2 linked regions of the Piscinibacter sp. HJYY11 genome follow. The protein of the gene in region 2 interacts with the protein of the main gene of each other region in a pairwise test. Links are inferred from orthologs where the notes say so. Each region holds a gene or a part of one and is shown on either strand. Other genes may lie near its edges.

The links. The genes of interacting proteins can lie anywhere in the genome.
Region 1: the proteins of cysM (region 2) and accC interact in binary tests that used the Escherichia coli proteins (3 or more experiments, as listed by UniProt). The link is inferred for Piscinibacter sp. HJYY11 from one-to-one orthologs.

What each region holds. Positions count from the first base shown.
Region 1 is NZ_JAERQZ010000001.1:4,428,640-4,432,848, forward strand. The notes cover bases 1-2,988. They hold accC (acetyl-CoA carboxylase biotin carboxylase subunit), read right to left. Parts: upstream 2,176-2,988; coding sequence 826-2,175; downstream 1-825. Other genes in these bases: prmA (50S ribosomal protein L11 methyltransferase), read right to left, coding at 1-822; accB (acetyl-CoA carboxylase biotin carboxyl carrier protein), read right to left, coding at 2,186-2,662; aroQ (type II 3-dehydroquinate dehydratase), read right to left, coding at 2,730-2,988. Also shown: more of aroQ, read right to left, coding at 2,989-3,173; JI745_RS20805 (TlpA disulfide reductase family protein), read right to left, coding at 3,237-3,773; JI745_RS20810 (hypothetical protein), read right to left, coding at 3,770-4,209. UniProt on the Escherichia coli protein: This protein is a component of the acetyl coenzyme A carboxylase complex; first, biotin carboxylase catalyzes the carboxylation of the carrier protein and then the transcarboxylase transfers the carboxyl group to form malonyl-CoA.
Region 2 is NZ_JAERQZ010000001.1:1,888,314-1,893,540, forward strand. The notes cover bases 1,280-4,064. They hold cysM (cysteine synthase CysM), read right to left. Parts: upstream 3,231-4,064; coding sequence 2,328-3,230; downstream 1,280-2,327. Other genes in these bases: galU (UTP--glucose-1-phosphate uridylyltransferase GalU), read left to right, coding at 1,280-1,550; JI745_RS08550 (sulfurtransferase TusA family protein), read right to left, coding at 1,547-1,774; JI745_RS08555 (NUDIX domain-containing protein), read right to left, coding at 1,780-2,331; JI745_RS08570 (rhomboid family intramembrane serine protease), read left to right, coding at 3,510-4,064. Outside these bases: JI745_RS08540 (D-isomer specific 2-hydroxyacid dehydrogenase family protein), read right to left, coding at 1-603; more of galU, read left to right, coding at 684-1,279; more of JI745_RS08570, read left to right, coding at 4,065-4,100; JI745_RS08575 (SDR family oxidoreductase), read right to left, coding at 4,097-4,987; JI745_RS08580 (CDP-6-deoxy-delta-3,4-glucoseen reductase), read left to right, coding at 5,044-5,227. UniProt on the Escherichia coli protein: Two cysteine synthase enzymes are found. Both catalyze the same reaction. Cysteine synthase B can also use thiosulfate in place of sulfide to give cysteine thiosulfonate as a product.

The DNA of each region.
Region 1 (4,209 bases), 2.5 Mb from region 2 along the record:
GGGGGCGTAGGCCTCCTTCAGCTCTTCCGCCTGGCGTTCGAGGATGCCGGCGAGCACCAAGTGTCCGCCTGGCTTGACGTGTCCGCACAACAAAGGCGCCAGCAGCTTCAGCGGTGTGGCGAGGATGTTGGCCAGCACGAGGTCGTACTCGCCCTTCGCCGCATCGGGCAGGCCGGCCTGCAGCGTCACCTGGTTCGCGCTGGCATTGGCTTTCGTCGACACCACGGCGGCCGGATCGATGTCGACCGCGTCGATCAGCTGAGCGCCATGCAGCGCCGCACCGATGGCAAGGATGCCCGAGCCGCAGCCGTAGTCGAGCACGCGAGGCCAGGCTGTCGCGTGCTGCGCCGTCCAGCGCAGGCACATGCGGGTCGTGGGATGTGTGCCGGTGCCGAAGGCGAGGCCGGGGTCGAGGCGGATGAAGCGCTTCGCTTCGGCGGGCGGCTCGTGCCAGGTCGGCACGATCCAGAAGTCGCGCGTGATGGACACCGGCGAAAACTGCGACTGCGTGAGCCGCACCCAGTCTTCATCGGGCACCGCCTGCAGCGACTGCACGTGGACGCCTTGCGCCCAGTCTTGCGCCAGCAACAACGTGGCGGCATCGGTGGCGGTCTCTTCACGCTCGAAGAGCGCCTTCACCACCGAGCGTTGCCAGCCGCCACGCGGCGCCGGCATGCCGGGCTCGCCGAAGAGCGCCTGCTCATGGGCGGTGTCGGCGTCGGCGTCTTCCACCGAGACCGACAGCGCCTCCAGCTCGTCCATCAGCGCATCGGAGACGGGCTCCACCAGCGCTTCAGGTACGACGAGCAGCAGCTCCAGCATTGCTCAGCGCTTGTGGTGCGACATCCAGCCCTCGAGGTAATGGATGCTGGTTCCACCCTCGATGAACTTCGCGTCGGCCATCAGCTCGCGATGCAGCGGGATGTTGGTGAGGATGCCCTCGACCACCGTCTCCGACAGTGCGATGCGCATGCGCGCGAGTGCCTGGTCGCGTGTGTCGCCGTGGGTGATGATCTTGCCGATCATCGAGTCGTAGTTCGGCGGCACGAAGTAGTTGGTGTACGCATGCGAGTCGACCCGCACACCGGGCCCGCCCGGCGCGTGCCAGGTCGTGATGCGGCCGGGCGAGGGGGTGAACTTGTACGGGTCTTCGGCGTTCACGCGGCACTCGATGGCGTGGCCGCGCATCTGGATCTGCCGCTGCGTGAAGGGCAGCTTCTCGCCGGCGGCCACGCGGATCTGCATCTGCACGATGTCGACGCCGGTCACGAGCTCGGTCACCGGGTGCTCCACCTGCACGCGGGTGTTCATCTCGATGAAGTAGAACTCGCCGTTCTCGTACAGGAACTCGAAGGTGCCGGCACCGCGGTAGCCGATCTTCTTGCAGGCGGCGGCGCAGCGCTCGCCGATGCGCTCGATCACGCGGCGCGGGATGCCCGGCGCCGGCGCTTCCTCGATGATCTTCTGGTGACGGCGCTGCATGGAGCAGTCACGCTCGCCCAGCCAGACGGCGTTCTTGTGCTCGTCGGCCAGCACCTGGATCTCGATGTGGCGCGGGTTCTCGAGGAATTTCTCCATGTAGACCGCCGGGTTGCCGAAGGCGGCGCCCGCTTCGGCCTTGGTGGTCTGCACCGCGTGCAGCAGCGCGGCTTCTGTGTGCACCACGCGCATGCCGCGGCCACCGCCGCCGCCGGCGGCCTTGATGATCACCGGGTAGCCCACCGCACGGCCGATCTTGACGATCTCCTTCGGGTCGTCGGGCAGCGCGCCTTCCGAGCCGGGCACGCAGGGCACGCCCGACTTGATCATGGCCTGCTTGGCCGAGACCTTGTCGCCCATGATGCGGATCGACTCGGGCGTCGGGCCGATGAAGGTGAAGCCGCTTTGCTCCACACGTTCGGCGAAGTCGGCGTTCTCGGACAGGAAGCCGTAGCCGGGGTGAATGGCTTCGGCGTCGGTCACCTCGGCGGTCGAGATGATCGCCGGCATGTTGAGGTAGCTCTGGGCCGAGGCGGCCGGGCCGATGCACACGGCCTCGTCGGCGAGCTTCACGTATTTCGCGTCGCGGTCGGCTTCAGAGTAGACGACGACCGACTTGACGCCCATCTCCCGGCACGCGCGCTGGATGCGCAGTGCGATCTCGCCTCGGTTGGCGATGAGAATTTTCTTGAACATGGCCCGCGCCTTATTCGATGACGAACAAGGGCTGCCCGAATTCCACGGCCTGGCCGTTCTGTGCCAGCACCTGCGTCACCGTGCCGGCCTTGTCGGCCTCGATCTCGTTCATGATCTTCATCGCTTCGATGATGCAGATCGGGTCGCCTTCCTTGACCACCGTGCCGACCGTGGCGAAGGGCTTGGCGCCAGGGCTGGCCGCACCGTAGAAGGTGCCGACCATCGGCGACTTGACGATGTGGCCGGTCGGGGCGGCAGGGGCAGCTTCGGGGGCCGGCGCGGCGACCGGCGCTGCGGCCGCCACCGGTGCGGCGGCTGCGACCTGCGGGGGCGCCGCCTGGTAGACCACCGGCTGGGCGGCCACGGCCACGGCGGCCGGGTCGCTCTTGACGATGCGCACCTTGCCATCGGCTTCAGTGATCTCAAGCTCGGAGATGTTCGATTCAGACACCAAGTCGATCAGCGTCTTCAGTTTGCGCAGGTCCATGTGTTCTCCAACTCCTGTCGTTATGGGGCGGCCGATCGCCAGCGAGGGCGACGTGCCGGGTCAGGCCCTAGGCCTTCTTGGGGCCGCGCTTGAGCGCATGGCCCAGGGCCAGGCGGTATCCATCGGCGCCCAGCCCGACGATCACGCCTTCGGCGAGATCGGAAAAATAAGAATGGTGGCGGAATGGCTCGCGACGGTGCACATTCGACAGGTGCACTTCGATGAACGGGATCGCGACACCCGCGAACGCATCACGCAAGGCCACGCTGGTGTGCGTGAAGGCGCCTGGGTTGATGATCACGAAGTCGGTGCCGTCGAGCCGTGTGGCCTGAACACGGTCGATCAGCGCGCCCTCGTGGTTGCTCTGGAAGCTTTCGAGGGACGACCCGGCATCGGAGGCGATCTTCGCGAGTTCTGCGTTGATCTGATCCAAAGTCGTCGAGCCATAGACTGCTGGCTCGCGGGTGCCGAGCAGATTGAGGTTGGGGCCGTGCAGGACGAGGATCTTCATGGCTTCAAAAGCGAAGGCCGGACTTTACGCGTTTTTGAGCGCTGATCCGCGCAGGAAGCCAAATTATTGCCCTGAGGCGAACTTTTCAGCCCAAATCGCCAGGTCTTCCGGCTTGAGAAGCCCGAGTTTGCGGAAGACGGCCTTGCCTTGGCGATCGAAGGCGACGCTGAAGGGCAGTGCGCCGCTCGGGTTGCCCAGGTTGCGGCTCAGGTCCACGCCGTTCAGCCCGGCCAGACCGATCGGAAACGTGATTGGCAGCTTGCCGAGAAATTCGCGCACAGGCGTCGGGCTGTCGATCGCCAGGCCGACCACGTGCCAGCCTTTGGCCTTGTGCTCTTTATAGAAGGCGTCGAGGAGCGGCATTTCCTTCACGCAGGGCGCGCACCAGGTCGCCCAGAAATTGAGCACCACCGGCTGGCCGCGCAAGCTGGCCATCGAAAGCTCGCCACCTTCCGGCCGTTCGAAGCGCTCACGCCAGACGGCCTGCTCGGCACCGGCGTCGGCCTCCGTTTCGCGGTGGCGCCACCAGGCCCAGCCCGCACCGCCGGCGGCCGCAACGACCCCCACACCGCCGGTGAGCAGGGCATTGCGGCGGTTCATGGGGCGCTGTCGTCCAGCAGCCGGCGCAGCGCTGCGAGGTCGCCCCGCTCGGACTGGCCGCGCCCGTCGGGCTTCAGCGCGCCGCGCAGGTCGTCGTGGTCGAGGATGCTCATGTGCACGGTGACCGGCTCGCCTAGCTCGGGGCTCATGCTGCTGACGGTCAGCACGTCGATCGGCTCGCCGCGCGGGCCGCTGATCGTGCCGACGTCGTAGTCGACGCGCTTGTCGATGAAGGTCAGCTCAGCCTGCTTCGAGTCGTCGCAGTAGAGCTGCAGGTGCACGCTGGACAGGCGGGTCGCCGTGCCGCGCCAGACGGCGCCGGTGAGGTGAGGCCGCAAGTCTTGCAGGCGCTCCATCCAGAGCAGGGCCACCTTGCGCATGGCGAGCAGTTCGCCCGGCTGGGTGTCGGCGCAGAAGAGCTCGATGTACGAGCGCA
Region 2 (5,227 bases):
GCGGCTGAAATAGTTGAGCTGAACGCAGACCGCGTCGCTCGTCTCCAGCAGTTCGCGCAGGCCGAGCGGCGTGACACGCCAGCGTTCGAACACACCATCGCTCGCATGCAGGGACGGGTCGTAGCCCACCATGCGGGAGCCGAAGCCCGACAACATCTGCGCCATGGCCTTGGCGGCCGGCGGCATGCCGATGAGGCCGACGGTGCAGGCGCCCAGCTCGCGGCCGACCAGCATGCCGTCGGCGCCTTCGACCGGCACGCGGCGCAGCAGCGAGAGCATCGCGCCGATCATGAACTCGGCTTCGGCCTGCGCGGTGGCGGTGGCACTGCGCACGACCTCCACGCCGGCGCGAGAGCAGGCCTCGAGGTCGACGTTCTCCGCACCACCGCTCACGCGGCCGATGGCGCGCAGCACCGGCGCGTAGTGAAGCGCCGCGCTGTCCAGCGCAACGAAAGAAGGAAGGATCAGCGCGCGGACGTTGTAGAGCGACTGCCGGAAATCACGTGGATCGCGCGCCAGCTCGGGGGCATAGCGCACCGAATGCCGAGCCGCCAGCCACTGCATCACCTCGTTTTCGAGGGGCTCGATGATGAGTATGTCCATGCATTCCCGGGGTCCCGACTGCCACAGAGCGCGTGACAGAATCTCTTGAGACCCTTCCTCAGGACCACGATTGTAAGCAGATGTTAGTCACCAAAGCGATCTTCCCCGTGGCGGGACTCGGCACCCGCTTCCTGCCGGCGACAAAAGCACAACCGAAAGAGATGCTGCCGGTGGTCGACAAGCCGCTCATCCAGTACGCCGTCGAGGAGGCTTATGCGGCTGGCGTGCGCGAGATGATCTTCGTGACCGGCCGCCACAAACGCCCGATCGAAGACCACTTCGACATGACCTTCGAGCTCGAAGTCGCGCTTGAGCAGGCCAAGAAGCAGGAACTGCTCGACGTGGTGCGCTCGGTGAAGCCCGACGACATGGAGTGCATCTACGTGCGACAGGCGCAGGCCCTGGGCCTCGGCCACGCCGTGCTGTGCGGGCAGCGCCTGATCGGCAAGGACCCGTTCGCCGTGCTGCTGGCCGACGACCTGATGGTGGGCGACAAGCCCGTGCTCAAGCAGATGGTCGAGCAGTTCAACGAATGGCGTGTGTCCATCCTCGCGGTGCAGGAAGTGCCCGCCGAGCACACCCGGCGCTACGGCATCGTGGCCGGCACGCCGGTCAACGATCACCTGATGGACGTGAGCCGCATCGTCGAGAAGCCGGCGCCTGAAGTGGCGCCCTCACGCCTGGGCGTGGCCGGCCGCTACATCCTGACGCCGGGCGTGTTCCATGAGATTTCCAACCAGCCGCGCGGCGTGGGTGGCGAGATCCAGCTCACCGACGGCATCGCCGGGCTGCTGCGTCGCGAGAAGGTGTTTGCCTATCGCTACGAGGGCAAGCGCTACGACTGCGGCAGCAAGGAAGGTTTCCTGCAGGCCAACGTGGAGCTGGCCTTGAAGCACCCTGTGCTCGGCCCCGGCTTCCGCGACTACCTGCGCTCGGTAGAGATCTAGCGGCGGCGCAAGTAGTGCACGAACTCGTCGTTCGCTGCTGACTGCTCGACGAGTTCATTCCCCGTCTGCCGCGCAAACGCCTGGAAGTCGCGCATCGACCCGGGGTCGGTCGCCACCACCTTCAGAATCTCGCCGCTGTGCATGTCGGCAAGCGCTTTCTTGGCCTTGAGGATGGGCAGCGGGCAGTTGAGCCCTCGGGTGTCGAGTTCCTTGTGGAAGTCCATCGCGTTCAACCTTCGGACGGGCGACGTGGCGGCAGGTCGAGCCACTGCGGCGTGATGCCGCGCGAGGTGAGCCATTCGGCCAGCGCCTGGCCGGTGCCGGCGGGCCAGCATTTCACTTCGTGCGGCGAGACGATCTTGTACTCGGCGAGCTCGGGCGAGAGCTTGATCTCGCCATGCGCGACCACGTGGTAGGCGATGATGACCTGGTTCATGCGCTGGAAGTCGTAGACCCCGATCAGCTTCACCGAGTCGACGGTGAGCGAAGTCTCTTCCAGCACCTCGCGTGCGATGCCGCCTTCAGGCGTCTCGCCTGCTTCCATGAAGCCGGTGATGAGGCCGAAGAAGCGGCCGGGCCAGGCGGCGTTGCGCGCCAGCAGCAGGTCGCCGTTCCGGTCGGGCATCTCGATCACCGCGGCGAGCACCGGTGTCGGGTTGTTCCAGTGCGTCCAGTTGCACGCCGGGCAACGCGTGCGCACCTTCGGCCCGCCGTCTTCGTCGGCGGTGAGCTGCTGCAGTTCGGTGGCGCAGTTGGGACAGAAGTTGAACTGGTGCTTCATGCGGGAAACACTCCCGTCGAGAGGTAGCGGTCGCCGCGGTCACAGACGACGAAGACGATGGTGGCGTTCTCGACCTTCTTCGCGATCTCGAGCGCCACCCAGCACGCGCCCGCCGCCGAGATGCCGCCGAAGATGCCTTCCTCGCGCGCTAGGCGTCGCGCCATCTCTTCCGACGCTTCCTGCGACACGTTCACCACCTCGTCGACGTAGGTCGGGTCGTAGATCTTCGGCATGTAGGCCTCGGGCCACTTGCGGATGCCGGGGATGCGCGAGCCCTCGGACGGCTGGGCACCGATGATGCGCACCGCCGAGTTCTTTTCCTTCAGGTAGCGCGAGGTGCCGGTGATGGTGCCGGTGGTGCCCATTGCGCTCACGAAGTGGGTGATGCGCCCTTCGGTGTCGTCCCAGATCTCGGGGCCGGTGGTCTCGTAGTGGGCGCGCGGGTTGTCGGCGTTGGCGAACTGGTCGAGCACCATGCCCTTGCCGTCACGCACCATCTGGTCGGCCAGGTCGCGCGCGTATTCCATGCCGCCGCTGCGCGGCGTGAGCACGAGTTCGGCGCCGAAGGCCTTCATGGTCTGGGCGCGTTCGATGGAGAGGTCCTCCGGCATGATGAGCACCATACGGTAGCCGCGGATCGCGGCGGCCATTGCAAGCGCGATGCCGGTGTTGCCCGAGGTGGCCTCGATCAGCGTGTCGCCAGGCTTGATGTCGCCGCGCTCTTCCGCACGGCGGATCATGCTGATGGCGGGCCGGTCTTTCACCGAGCCAGCGGGGTTGTTGCCTTCGAGCTTGCCGAGGATCACGTTGCCGCGGCGTTCGTTCTCCGCCCCCGGAATGCGCACCAGCCGCACGAGCGGGGTGCGGCCGATGGTGTCTTCGATGGTCTTGTAATGCACGGTGATCTCTCCTGCCGCGCATTGTCGCAGGGGCGGCTCGCCCCGGCATCGGCAGTGGCTCTGCCATGAAGACCGGCGCGGTCGACAGTGAAGAGAGGGGGTGGTGCCTCGGGTCGGAATCGAACCGACACTCCTTGCGGAACGGGATTTTGAGTCCCGCGCGTCTACCAATTTCGCCACCGAGGCCGGTACAGCAGAGCGCGCGATTTTGCCACAGGGCTTTCTCATCACCGCGAGCAATCGGGGTACGCTTGCGGCTTTCCGTCATCTGCGCTGCGCATGCCTCCGATTCCACCGATCACCCAGTTCCTGATGCTGGCCTGTACGGCGATCTATTGCCTGCAGATCTTCACACCCCTGATCGACCGCTGGTTCGCGCTGTTTCCGATCGGCAGCGGATTCTTCATGCCGTGGCAGGCGCTGAGCTATGCCTTCCTGCACGGCAGCGTGCTGCACCTCTTCTTCAACATGCTCGGCCTGTGGATGTTCGGCTCGGAGCTCGAGATGCTGTGGGGCCGCAAGCGCTACATGGTGTTCCTCGCGATCGGTGCCATCTTCGGCGGCCTGCTCTTCCTCATCGCCACCGCCCTGCCGGGCGCGGGCATGAGCCGCCTGGTGGGTGCGTCGGGCGGCCTCTATGCGCTGCTCGTTGCCGCGGCGATGTATTTCCCCGACCGCACGGTGATGCCTCTCTTCCCGCCGATCCCGATGAAGATGAAGGTCTTCGTGATCGTCTTCGGTGTGATCGCGCTGTTGATGAGCTACACGGGGGATCTCGGCTCGCTTGCGCACATCGGCGGGATGCTGGGCGGCTGGCTCACCATCCGGTACTGGCGGGGCCTGCCGCCCTTCGGCAAGCCTCGACGCTAGGCCAGCAAGCCCTCGCGCACCGTCGGGTGCCGCAGCTTCACGCGCAGCTCTCGCTTGAGGCGGCCGTTGTCGAGCCGGCGCGACTCGCTCCAGAACGACAGCTGCACCGGCGACATGTGCTCGGCCGCTTCGGTGCGCGTGATGCGCGGCGGGTGCGGCAGGCCGCAGAGGTCGGCCGCCAGGTCGAAGTACTCGCCCATCTTCAGCTCGGTGTCGTCGCTCGCATGCACCACGCGTTGTGGCAGGCCGCGGTGCAGCGCGGCCACACACGCACGGGCCAGGTCGTCGGCGTGAATGTGGTTGGTGTAGACATCGTCGGCTGCCACGAGCACCGGCGTGCCCCGGGCCAGGCGCTCGCGCGGATGACCGCCTTCGCGGTCTGCCGCGTAGATGCCGGGGATGCGCAGCACCGTCACGCGCGCACCGAAGGCGCGGCCGTACCAGCGTACGCGGGCCTCGGCATCGACGCGGCGCCGCGCACGGTCCGTCGCCGGCGCCACCGCACGCACTTCGTCAAAACGCGCGCCCTGTGCATCGCCATAGACACCGGTGGTGCTCGCATACACGATGCGCCGCACCCGGCCCTGGCGAGCGAGCGCCTGCAGCAGCCGGGCCGTGCGTGTGTCGGCCTCGCCCTGCTGCGGCGGTGGCGCCAGATGCAGCACCGCATCGGCGAGGCCGGCCAGTCGCTGCAGGCTGGCCGCGTCGTCGAGGTTGCCCACCAGTGGCACCGCCCCGGCCGCCCGCAAGGCCGGGATGCGCGCGGCATTCGAGGTGAGTGCCAGCAGCCGGTAGCGCCCGCTCAGCAGGCGCAGCACCCGCATGCCGACGTCACCACAGCCCACGATGAGCAAGGTCGGGCGCCTGAAGGGTCGGGGAAGGGACATGGGCGAGCGGGCAAAATCGCAGGTCGTTCGACGAAGGGTTCAGAAGAGGTTATCCCATGACGTTCAAAGTGACCGTCCAGCCCAGCGGCGTGAGCTTCTCGGTGGACCGCGACGAGCCCATCCTGCTCGCCGCCATCCGCCAGGGCATCGGCCTGCCCTACGGCTGCCGAGACGGTGCCTGCGGTTCGTGCAAGTGCAAGCTGGTCGAAGGCCGCGTGATCCACGGCACGCACCAGGTCA